Regions from separate parts of the Bacillus mesophilum genome, predicted to be linked through region 3. Evidence: predicted binding sites of a transcription regulator. Region 3 holds the regulator's gene; each other region holds the start of a gene.

Region 1 (3,185 bases), on a different contig from region 3:
CGGCAATAATATTTAGCCTTACATTCATATCATCCAGCTTTTCACCAAGTATTTCTTCAATCTTTTTAAAACGGTACCTTAACGTATTGCGGTGCACATACATTCCTTCAGCTGTTTTGGTCAAATCAAATTGATTGGCAGCAAATACACTTAAAGAGCTCATTAAATCACTTTCATGATCCAGATCGTATTTTTCCAGCTCTCCCAGTGTATGTTCATAGTACTCTTTTAAATCATGTAAATCGTGATTATATAAGATTCTCTCCAGGCCAAGGCTGCTAAAAAACGGAACGGAAATATTCAATAGCAATCCCAGTTCATACGCCACCTTTGCCTCCTGGTAACTGCGGTGAATTTCTTCCGGCATCATTCTTCTCCTTCCGATCCCTGCAGCAATTCTTTCACTTAGATGATGGGATTTAGACAAATACATGATTAAGTAAACAAAATCCTTTATCTCTGAATGATGATCCGTTCCCCCTTCAGGGGACGAGGGATACATGAGGATAATTTCGCCTCGTTTCCTGATAGAGATCGGTCTTTGCCTGCGATCAAGCATGGCTTTTTCAATCATATAGAACAGCAAATCTATTAAATGCCGGTCATCTGAAAAATAGTCAAAATCTTTTAAGGAGAAAACGACTGCAGTATGGGCCAGCTGAAAATCCCATCCCCAAATCTGCCCGTACGAAATAATATCTTCTCTTTTTTTAATATTTCCATATAAGAGGTCATATAGAAAAACTTCCCGCAGCTTTTGTTTTTCCTGTTTCATTTTTAATGTATTTTGAAGTTCCTTGGAGCAAAGCATTGATGCAAACTGGAGGATTTCTTTTAGTTCAAGAGGAAATCTACTTCTATCATTCACCGCAATTACATATCCCCGAACACGCCCATCGACATGAATTTCCATACATACCCCTTTAATAAGCTCCTCTCCTGCAGATATAACACATGATACAGGTTCCTGAACTTCTTGATTTAGACCATTTATTGCAGTTTCAATGTATTCTATTTTTGTACCTTCTTTATCCCAGGCAGATACGATTTGATTTAAAAGAGGATCAGCGATCAGAATAGGGATTGATAAAATATCTGCTAACTCCTGGGCGATCCCTTCCATTCCCTTTTGCGAGGAAACTAATAATCTTTGCAAATAGTCTGGAACTGAAAAATTTATTTCCATTAAATTCAATTCCTTTCTAAGCTCGAAATATCCATTACATTCATCTTATAAGAATAAACGCCTATTCACAATGGATGTCACAACACCGTAAAAATTCATTGGCTTATCGTACAAAAAAAAGAGTAAATTTTCGTGCATAGAAGATATATCACTCCCAAGTTTCATGATTTATAATATAGTCATGAATCTGATTGTGAAATGAATCACAAATTATGTTTGTAATAAAAAGGAAAGGAGCGGCTTTGATGGGTCTATTCGATCGGTGGATGGAAAGCTTGGATTATGAGTTCGAAATTTTAAAATCGTGCAGCCGTTATCAAAGTCCTTTTTCAAGCTGCACAAAGTGTTTAGATTCCTGCGAGATAAACGCCATTGTTTTAAAAGATGGAAAACCAGTTATCCAATCTGATCAATGCACTGAATGCGGCGATTGCATTGCAGAATGCCCTGTTCAGGCTGTAGAGGGTTTTTATCCAAAAAGACACATAATAGAGCATCATGTATTCATTGCAGAGGAGAAACCTCCCTCAGTAAAAGAAATGCTTGGATATTATCAAACAGGAGTGACATCTGTTTACTTTCACAATAAAGAACTTAGCGAAGAGTGGAAGAGATTTCTCAATGAAATCAACAGCAAGTTAGCACAACTTAATGAAGAGGCATTAGTGATACAATTCGAAATACAAAAGCAAGACGAAAAAATGACACGGCGTGAAATCTTTTCTTTTTGGAAAAAAGGAGCAGCTTCGACAGTCAGACAAATGGCTCCAGCAAAATGGCGCTTTAATCATCAGAATTTGGAGCTTGCCCATTATTTTAGAGAGTATCAATTTAAAGAGATCGAGCTGGATGAGTCAAAATGCACCTTATGTAAAGCATGTGAAATGCTTTGCAGAAAAAACTGTTTTCATTTTTCAGAGACTGAGCTTACCATCACCGCGCAAACTTGCACAGGGTGCATGCTCTGTGCAGATATTTGCCAGGAAAAAGCAATCATTATAACAGATAATATTCAGAGAGCCAGCACTCGTATACACCACCTCTATCAAAGGGAGTGTTCCTCCTGTCACGCTGCGTTTACATCAGCGTCCCATGTGGAAGAGGAATGTGTACGCTGTAAAAAAATGAAACAGTATGGCTCCTTCTTGAGATAAGCGGCAGTGATATGCGCCATTTGATAGGTAAACGCTCGAATTTAATAGGAAATGCAACTATTTTAATGGAAAAATGCTTTTTTTAAATTGGAAGTTCATTTCATTTGATAGAAAAGCTTAACCTTCCTGCCCTCTTTCAGCATAATAGCAGGAATTTGCAGACCAATTATAAGTAAGGAAGTGTTTTAATGTTATCAAACATTGGAATTCCAGGATTAATTTTAGTTTTAGTGCTTGCGCTAATCATTTTTGGACCGAAGAAACTCCCTGAAATCGGCCGTGCCATGGGCCAAACATTGAAAGAGTTTAAAAGCTCTACAAAAGGGATGCTCGAGGATAATAGCCAAAGTGAAGATGAAAAGAAGAAAATCGATGACACCGTTAAAGATATTTAAGCTGTAATTCACCACAATAATAAAAAGCCAAGAATGCAGACATCGCATTCTTGGCTTTTTTAAATAACTGAATTAACCCCTTAGGACTGCACCAGCTTTTTCTTCCAGTGCCTCTAGCACCTTAGTATGTGCTTTAACCACTTCTTCATCTGTTAATGTTTTTTCAGGATCAAAGTATTTTAATGAGAATGCAATGGACTTCTTCCCTGCTTCCATTCGCTCTCCTTCATAAAGGTCAAAAACAGATACTTCTTTTAACAGGGTGCCTCCTGCTTCCTTAATAATGGATTGCAAATGTCCAGAAGACACTTCCTGATCCGCTACTAAGGCGATATCTCTTGTAATAGAAGGGAATCTAGGAATCGCTTCGTAAACAAGCGGTGCTGTTTCTGCTAGAAGAGACTCTAGTGATAATTCAAAAACATACGTTGCTTTTAAATCCAGTTCCTT
Region 2 (3,185 bases), on a different contig from region 3:
AATCAAAACGGTTGCAGCAACACCAAGAGTCGCGACAATCCACATTAAAACATTCACTAGAGCCATAAATGTGAGCAGCGGACTAGGTGTACCTGGATTAGCACGACGCCACTGAGCATATTTCATAATAATAGCTGCACTTCCCAGCCAGCTTCCTACTACGACTAATGTTAATCCAAGATAAAACAGGAAGTGGGCCTGAAGCGGAGCGTAGAAGGTGTAAAGCACGCTTGCTTCATTTAGAAGAATCATAACAGCAGCCATCACTGTTCCGATTGTCATTAACCAGAAACCAATCCATGCGATGGTTCGCTGTTTATTTGTAAATGTTCCTGCTGTTATACTTACACAAGCCTGCATAAATCCCATAATAAAGAAGGTTGTTAAAACGAGACCCAATACAACACCATGAACTGTTAAAATTTGATAATAACCGATTCCTGCCGGCAGCTCGAATCTGCCTGAGCGAACAAGTACCTGCAATAATCCTGCAAGTCCTCCTATTAATAATGCAATAAAAGCAACATAGATCTGTGCCATAACTAATTTGCCGTCACGGCGGTCAACTTTCAGTTTGACTGCTGAGTTGATCATGATTCAACCACCTCGATTTTGGAAGTCATTAAATGGTGACCTGCACCACAATATTCATTACAAAGAATTAAGAATTCACCTGTCTTATCAAATGTGGTGACATGTTCACTAATGTAGCCTGGCTCTAGCATCATATTGATGTTTGTGCCAGCAACTTCAAATCCGTGTATGACATCCTTTGTGGTTGCGATAATTTTCACTGTGGCACCAAGCGGAATTTCTACATCCCCCGGATTATAGTTAAATGCCTGTGCAACAAAGACAAGCTCATAATCCCATGCTTTTCCTTCTACTTTTTTCAAGCCTGGTTCATTAAATGGTGCCTGTGTTTCGACCTTTTCAGGATCAATCGTTGCCAAACAGCTAGGAGGCTGGTTTCCAAGATAGAATGCGCTTACACCTAAAACTGTTAGGAAGAAAAGCAATGTACTGACTCCAAAAATTAGCCAAATTTTTTCAAACTTATGCATATGCATGGCTATTTTCTCCTCTCAAATTATCAAAAACGATCTAAAAATAAAAAGAACACACCTACCCATGTAACAATTAGGAAAAAACCTAACAAGAAAACGGAAGCTAACGTTCCTTTAAGAGAAGAGCTATCTTCCACTTCTGTTTTTACATTCTTCCTGAGTTCCGTCTTCGCCACCTTTGTCCACTCCTTTCAAAGCTTTGAAAAATGAATGATTACAACTCCATCATACAAGAGTAAATGTTAGAATCTAGATAGATTTTACCAGTTCACAAAATGTTCATTGGTAGTATTTTCACTATGTTTATGGTGAAAAATTGATAGGTCGGTGATATATGTCACAATACAGATCGTTAATTTGTGAATAAAATGTGAAGAAGAAAAACAGAAACGAGATATGATAAAAAGGAGCACACAGCACGGGAAATTAGAACGCTATGATAATTATCACAGTTGAAATAATGATAAACACGAATATTCGGATTATTTTCAATCTATAAAGTTCGTAAAATAATGGATTTACTATTGAAATCTTTATTTGCGATGTTATAATGTTAATACAATTAAAAATGAATCATTCATATAATAGCAGGGATATGGCCTGCGAGTTTCTACCGAATCACCGTAAAGGATTCGACTATGAGTGAGCAGAAAATAAGAGACAACTCTCTTATTTTATTGTCTTTTCCGATGAAAACCTAAAGGCATTGCTTCACTCAACATGTGAAGCAATTGTTTTTAGGTTTTTTTATTAGGCAGATTTCATTTAAAAACATAGACAACAGGGGGAGAACGATGGAGAGACTTAAAGCAAAAATAGAAGCAGAAGGAAAGGTATTATCAAGTTCAGTACTGAAAGTTGACAGCTTTTTAAATCATCAAGTAGATCCGCATTTGATGATGGATATTGGAAAAGAGTTTGCATCCCGTTTTAAAGATGCGGGCATAACGAAAATTTTAACGATTGAATCTTCTGGTATTGCTCCATCTGTTATGACAGGATTGCATTTAAATGTGCCGGTCGTTTTTGCAAGAAAAAAGAAGTCACTTACTCTAACTGAGGATTTGATTACTTCGTCCGTTTACTCTTTTACTAAACAGGAAACAAACGAAATTTCGGTTTCAAAAAAGTTTTTGCAAAATAACGATACAGTTCTAATTATCGATGATTTTCTTGCTAATGGTCAGGCTGCAGAGGGACTTGTTGAGATTGTTAAAAAGGCAAATGCAGTTGTTGCAGGAGTAGGGATTGTCATTGAAAAAGGTTTCCAGGATGGAGGTAAATTATTGCGTGAATCAGGAATTAGAATCGAATCTCTCGCAATCATTGAATCTCTTGATAATGGGGAAGTCACATTTAGAAATAAAGAATTGGAGGAAGTGACACGATGAAACAGAATTCATTTAAGATCGCATCATTAGGCATTCAGCACGTACTTGCCATGTATGCAGGTGCAGTCGTTGTCCCGCTTATTGTTGGCGGTGCGCTTGGTTTAACAGGAGAACAGCTAACCTACCTTGTTTCAATTGATATTCTAATGTGCGGAGTCGCAACGATCCTACAAGTCTGGAAAAATAAGTTCTTTGGCGTAGGCCTGCCTGTTGTGTTGGGCTGTACGTTTACAGCAGTTGCTCCAATGATTACCATCGGCGGCGAGTACGGAATATCCGCCATTTATGGAGCCATTATTGCTTCTGGTATATTTGTTTTACTAATTTCTACTTTTTTTGGAAAGCTCGTACGATTCTTTCCGCCAGTTGTAACAGGTTCAGTTGTAACGATCATTGGAATTACATTAATACCTGTTGCAATGAATAATATGGCTGGCGGTGAAGGAAGTGCAGATTTTGGATCTCTTGAAAATATTGGTTTAGCTTTTGGGACATTGCTCTTTATCATTATCTTATATAAATTTTCAAAAGGCTTTATCCGTTCAATTTCTATCTTATTAGGACTTGGAGCAGGCACACTGGCTGCATTTTTCATGGGTATGGTTGATTTTACGGAGGTAGGAGAAGCTTCCTTGCTTCATATCCCGGCACCATTTTATTTCGGAATGCCAACTTTTGAACTATCTGCAATTTTAACCATGATTTTAGTCGCAATGGTCAGCTTGGT
Region 3 (3,185 bases):
ATGATATTTTCGCATCATATCCTATGGTATGAAAGTTCAAGCCGTGTAAAATGGAGCGGATATCTGCTTCATACTGGTAGCCTCCATTCTCTTTAAAGCTGACCTGAAGGCGATCATATTCTTTTAAAATGCGGTTATACATTTCTTCGTTGCTCATTGCGTTAGGATCAGACATCTTTTCTTCTAATGAACGCAATTCTTTTTCTTGCTGCTGTAAAGAAGCAAAAACGGTCAGCATTTCATCCCAAATTGTCAGCTCAGATTCAAGTCCTGTATTTTGCGCCAAATAGCCGATTTCAACTTCCTTTGGCTTCATGATTTCCCCGCTGTCATAAGAGATATGGCCAGCGATTATTTTTAATAAAGTCGATTTGCCTGCTCCGTTTCGTCCAACGAGCGCAATGCGGTCTCTTGTTTGTACTTCCATTTTTATATTCGTTAAAATTGGATCAGCACCAAAGCTTTTATTGAGCTGATTAACTTGTAATAGTATCATGATTTTCACCTCTGCAGTATAAGACAAGTGTATCGTATTCCGCTGAGGTTCGGCAATAAACCGGCGTTATTTGAAGAAATTTGCAAATAAATATGTGAATATGAATACAAACTATACACAAATGCACCTAAAATAGTGTATGATTCTGTTGTGAGGTGTTAGTATATGGGAGATTTAACGCATTTTAATGAAGAAGGCAGAGCTAAGATGGTTGATATTGGCGAAAAAGCCGAAACCGTTCGCACAGCTATTGCCCATTCAAGTATAAAAGTAAATGAGGTCATATACGACAAGATTACGTCTAACAGTATGAAAAAAGGAGACGTATTAGCCGTTGCACAAGTTGCCGGAATTATGGCAAGTAAAAAAACATCTGACATTATTCCAATGTGCCACCCAATTATGCTTACAAGTGTGGACATTTCTTTTGAATGGAAGCTGACAGATTCTGATCATATTCTGCAAATTACGGCTACTGCCAAAACAAAAGGCAGCACAGGTGTTGAAATGGAAGCGTTAACAGCTGCTTCAGCTTGTGCGCTGACTGTATATGATATGTGCAAGGCCGTCGATAAAGGGATGATCATTGGGGAAACCTACTTAATAGAAAAAACAGGCGGCAAAAATGGGGATTTTAAAAGAACGGAGTAGGACGGAGAATACGGAGGTACAATGATGTCAACAGAACAAACCAAAATTCCGCAGGCTACTGCAAAGCGATTACCGCTGTATTATCGATTTTTAAAAAATCTGCATGCATCAGGTAAGCTTCGGGTTTCGTCTGCGGAATTAAGTGATGCTGTAAAAGTTGATTCTGCCACGATCAGAAGGGATTTTTCTTACTTTGGAGCACTTGGAAAAAAAGGCTATGGCTACAATGTGAATTACCTGCTGTCCTTTTTTAGAAAAACGCTCGACCAAGATGAAGTAACAAAGGTTGGTTTAATTGGTGTTGGTAATCTGGGGACTGCTTTATTAAACTATAATTTCTTAAAAAACAACAATACAAAAATTGAAGTGGGCTTCGATGTTTCGCCCGATAAAGTTAATCAAAAAATTGGGGATGTATCCGTTTATCATATGGACGATCTTGAAAAGGTCATTGAAGAAAATGACATCCAAGTTGTGATCTTAACTGTACCTTCTCAGCATGCTCAGACGATTACAGATAGAATTTCACAAAGCACAGTAAAAGGAATTTTAAACTTTACTCCTGCTAGATTAACTGTGCCCCCAGCAATCAGGGTTCACCATATCGACTTAGCCGTGGAATTGCAATCATTAATTTATTTCTTAAAACATTACCCGGCAGATATGTAGGAGATCCCTCCAGGAAAGCATGTCTTGTTCAAAATAAAAATGAGCCCTTATACAGGCTCATTTTTTGTTTTCAAGATTTTTAAGCTTAAAGTGGAAGCTGATCATTTTGAGGCCAGCTCCAATGTCAAAGGTAGCAATGATAATGAGAAGGTTTGTCATGAATCCCCACTCTCCGTTTTGCTGAAGACTTTGAATAGCGATGTAGACAAATAGTATGCCAAGGATCAAATAAATGATGCCTGAAAACAGAGGAGTTCTTCTCATAGTAACCCTCCAATAAATGCTGCCACATGTTCCATTTCCTCCAGCCATTTTTCGATTTCTTCCATGTTAAGCTGCATGACGACTACAAGAGAATTCATGGCTACGTGAGCAAAGATCGGCACAAGGATCCGTTTTGTTTTTACATATAGAAAGGCAAACGTGAACCCCATCGCTGAATAGAGAAGCAAATGTTCAAATTCAGTATGTGCTGCCGCAAAGATGACAGAGCTAAGGAGCGCTGATATGAAAAAGTTAAAGCGTTTATGCAGGCTGCCGAAAATAATCTTCCGGAAAATGATTTCTTCTAAAATCGGTCCAATGATCGACACAACAAGAATAACAATTGACGACGTTTCAATGATACTCATGATTTGCTGTGTGTTCTCTGAACCCATTTCAATGCCAATCATATATTCAATATTTGCAGCAACAGACTGTGCAATCAGTGCTAAAAACACCCCGCCAATGGCCCAGGCGATCGATTTTACAACGGATGATTGCTCAGATAAACTCCGCTCCACTTTCATATCCTTTCGCAGCAGGAAAAGAATGATGATGAGGGCTAGAGAAAAGCTAATCACAAGCCAAGAAGACACGGCCGTACCTTGATCCATTCTAGTGCCAGTTATAAGCTCACTTCCAAACACCATAAGCGGCAAGCCGACAATGGAGGAAAGCTGCATGGCAATATACACAATTAAAATAATCCAGTATTCTTTTTTCAAATGATGATCTCCCTTATGACATAGAATCAAGCATATGCTCTTTTAACCATTTTACTCATAAAGAGGGACTTCTTTCAAATAGAAGGCTACCCCGAACAGCCTTTATGCATAAAAAGAATGTGAATGTATATAATGAAGAGGTTGCCAGAAATGGATCTTTCTGGACTCTGGCATAGGCAATAATAGACTTCCTTTTAAAGTCTAAAATTTTTTATGAAAAATACAGCATCATGCTTGCAAATAAAAGTCAGAACTATTAATATAATAAATGTGTTAGCACTCAAGTCGATAGAGTGCTAATAAATAAATCACTACATAATGATTGAGGAGGTTGTTTCACTTGTTAAAGCCACTAGGTGATCGAATTATTATCGAGCTTG
Region 4 (3,185 bases), on a different contig from region 3:
GTAATTCCTGAAATCTGTGGCGTCCCCTTTTTTCGGGAATGACTCGCCCGTGGTAATTCCTGAAATTTTTGCCTACCCCTCTTTTCGGGAATGACTCGCCTTGGGTAATTCCTGAAATCTGTGGCTTTCCCTCTTTTCGGGAATGACTTGCCCGCAGTTATTCCTCTAAACTTTGACCCACACGTTTTTTAGGATTACTCCCACGCCCTAACTCTGACACACACAACTTTTAAGAAATATTCATTGGCCCTTACTTTAAAGAGAACTCTCCAATTAAAAAAGCCGGAAAATAAATTCCGACTTTCCCAGTAATAACATTTAAGGTATCTCAGGCGTTTCAACTTCAGGCAGATCACCGCTTAAGCTTTCCATAAAAGCAACAAGCTGCTGCACTTCTTTATCCGTTAAGCCTAATGGATTGATCAGATCACTTTTGTTTACATGATCTCCTCCGCCGTCGTTATAATAATTTACCACATCTTCGAGAGTGGCAAAGCTGCCGTCATGCATAAATGGCGCCGTATGAGCAACACCTCTTAAACCTGTCGTACGGAATTTCCCTTTATCTTCTTCGTTTTTGGTTACCTCGTATCTTCCTTCATCACCTGTCATCCCAAGATTGTGATAGCTATAATCAGAGAGCATTGGACCGGCATGGCAGGTAATACAGCTTGCTTTTCCGGCAAAAAGCTTCATGCCTTCTTTTGCATCTGCACTAATAGCATCCTCCTGACCCTGTAAATAGCGATCAAAGGCTGTATCTGAGATGACAATGGTACGCTCAAATGCAGCGATTGCCTTCGCAATATTATTCGCACTAATTGGATCATTAAAAACAGTGTTAAATTGTTCTACATATGTTGGTACACCATTAAGCTCAATGACAAGTTCATCAAGGTCCTGATTCATTTCCACTTCAGATTGTATCGGTCCAAGTGCCTGTTCTTCCAGACTTCCTGCTCTGCCGTCCCAAAAGTATTCAGGATAATAGCCCGAATTGATAATAGTCGGGCTATTTCTGCTCCCTTGTGCGCCTTCAAACCCAATAAATGTTCCAAGTCCATCACCATAACCTGCACCTGGAGCATGACATGTCATACAGCTTAATTTATTATTTCCAGACAATCTAGGATCAAAATAAAGTGTTTTTCCTAATTCAACCTTTTCATCTGTCATTTCATTATCAGCAGGTATCGGCATTTCACCTAACGGCTCAAACATCGCTTTTACATTTTCTAACTCTTTATCGACACCAGCTGTTTCGGTTTCAGGCTGGTCTTTTTCAGGAGCTGCAGCATTCTCGTTTTCATTGCTGCACGCGCTGAGCATTAGAAGAACCATAAATATGAATAACGGATATCTTAATTTCATCAGTTACTCCCCCTCTTTTTCAATTTGCCAATGATAACGCTATCTTTATTTTTCAATTTGAGTATATAACTAAAAGAATGATCATTTAGCAATCATTTCCGAAAAGTTTGTGACACTTATCACAAATCAACTTATGCCTTGTAATCAACTTGTTTACATTATAAAGACTGCAAAGTTATTTTCATAAGATCCTATTATCTATCAATCGATATTTAAAAGATGTTATTTCTTTTTACCTATTTTCATTATAATTTTGTTTTTATTATTATAGTAATAATTTACTATTTATGTATTTTAATTGAAAAAAGTGTATTAATTCCCTTATAATGAACAGGAAAAAATTACATAACGAGGTGTAGACAGTGAAAACGAAAATGTTGGCAGTTTCTATCTTATCATCAGCACTACTTTTAGCTGCATGTGGAAATAGCAGCAATGAGGAAACATCAGCAGCAAATGAAACGGATGAAGCAGTAAAGACGGAACAAACAGAGGAAGTTGAACCGGCAGAACAAGAAGAAGCTGAGGAAAGCAGTCAGACAAGTGAATTTTTAAATCCGCTCTTAGAAGAAACGGAAGGCACTATTGAAAGCATCTATAAAAACGAATCACCACAGTATACCCATAGTTTAGATGGCTTTAACATTTCCGTGAATCAATATGAAATTACTAAAATCACAGATATGAATCAGGATTACGCTTCTTATTTTAATGATGAAGTAAATGGGTATGTTGTTTCGGCAGAAGTGACACTCGAAAATACAACAGATAAAAACCTATACTATAATAACTTCCATAAAATCCAACTCGAAAATGAGTTAGATTATATTAACTCTGAAAGCAAAAATTTAATACCTGAAGACCAGCAGATTCAAAAGCTCAGAAAGAATCAAGATGAAATTAGCTTATATGAAGCTGGCGAAAAGGTAACCGGTTTGGTAACGTTTATTTTAACAGAAGCAGAATTTGAAAAAATGAAAACTGTAACTCCTAAATATATTATTGAGGGTGGAATAGCTGATAATAAGGACTACTCCGGCAGCAATCTTGAAAATTCACCAGCCTATGATTTTGTCTATGCTGGTGAGCAGGCTTCAGCTGTTGCTGATCAGCCTTCTCTTTACCAGGATCGCCTCACAACAGATAACTGGGCTGATAAGACCATCCTCTTTGAAGAAGAAGGAATAAATGAGACAAAGGAAATCGGTGATGTAACAGTAACACTTGAAGGTGTCCAATACACTGATGTTGTCCCGACCGATGCAAATGCATCCATGTTCACTGATTTTGGTGACAGCGGAATTGTTGCCCTAACCGTTAAAATGAACATTGATAATCAGTCCGATTCTGCAGTTAATATTTCTAATTTAGGCACGATGCTTGATGTTGATGACAGCAGAGCAAGATATTTAAACGTTGCACAAGCTGAGCCACGAGACCCGCGAGAGATTGCTGCAGGAGAAGCTGGAGAGAAGTATCATGTCTTTTTATTCAGAAAAGATGAATTTTCCATCTACAAAAAATTTACGATGGAATTTGGTCCATTTTATCTTGAAAGCGGCGAAAAAGCATTCAAAGGCGAGCAAGCCATCTTTGAACTTCCAAATCCACACCAATAATGCGCTAAAAAACCCCAGAAGATTTTCCTGGGGTTTTTCTGTTTTATCCAAACTCCCGTTCAAGCTTTCCAGGATTATATTCATAGGGGATATTTTAAAAGTCATGTACACCCCGAGTGAAAACCCTGTACTGCTTCTAGGGAAGATATTATTATAAAGTTTTCTCCATCAAATGATCTGTAATTTCCTATTCTC

Evidence for each region. The regulator Rex, encoded in region 3, represses fermentation and respiration genes when NADH is low (regulators of the CRP and FNR family bind a similar motif). The targets are predictions, from matches to a motif close to TTGTGAAATATTTCACAA.
Region 1: a site for Rex is predicted at 1,378-1,395, ahead of F7732_RS08840 (4Fe-4S dicluster domain-containing protein). Genes of this name have one in related genera too.
Region 2: a site for Rex is predicted at 1,393-1,410, ahead of F7732_RS05920 (cytochrome c oxidase subunit 2A). Genes of this name have one in related genera too.
Region 4: a site for Rex is predicted at 1,479-1,496, ahead of F7732_RS17695 (cytochrome-c peroxidase). Genes of this name have one in related genera too.

Annotation. Positions count from the first base shown of each region.
Region 1 is NZ_WBOT01000002.1:787,099-790,283, forward strand. It holds gene F7732_RS08835 (PucR family transcriptional regulator) at 1-1,186, opposite strand, end outside; gene F7732_RS08840 (4Fe-4S dicluster domain-containing protein) at 1,432-2,340, shown strand; gene F7732_RS08845 (twin-arginine translocase TatA/TatE family subunit) at 2,529-2,735, shown strand; gene pheT (phenylalanine--tRNA ligase subunit beta) at 2,808-3,185, opposite strand, start outside.
Region 2 is NZ_WBOT01000002.1:211,733-214,917, reverse strand. It holds gene F7732_RS05930 (b(o/a)3-type cytochrome-c oxidase subunit 1) at 1-594, opposite strand, end outside; gene F7732_RS05925 (cytochrome c oxidase subunit II) at 591-1,070, opposite strand; gene F7732_RS05920 (cytochrome c oxidase subunit 2A) at 1,094-1,243, opposite strand; purine riboswitch at 1,625-1,726, shown strand; gene F7732_RS05915 (xanthine phosphoribosyltransferase) at 1,862-2,458, shown strand; gene F7732_RS05910 (nucleobase:cation symporter-2 family protein) at 2,455-3,185, shown strand, end outside.
Region 3 is NZ_WBOT01000009.1:4,914-8,098, forward strand. It holds gene F7732_RS19750 (ABC-F family ATP-binding cassette domain-containing protein) at 1-496, opposite strand, end outside; gene moaC (cyclic pyranopterin monophosphate synthase MoaC) at 662-1,147, shown strand; gene F7732_RS19760 (redox-sensing transcriptional repressor Rex) at 1,172-1,816, shown strand; gene F7732_RS19765 (YdiK family protein) at 1,874-2,080, opposite strand; gene F7732_RS19770 (CPBP family intramembrane glutamic endopeptidase) at 2,077-2,805, opposite strand; gene groES (co-chaperone GroES) at 3,146-3,185, shown strand, end outside.
Region 4 is NZ_WBOT01000006.1:191,790-194,974, forward strand. It holds gene F7732_RS17695 (cytochrome-c peroxidase) at 319-1,371, opposite strand; gene F7732_RS17700 (DUF5068 domain-containing protein) at 1,734-2,990, shown strand.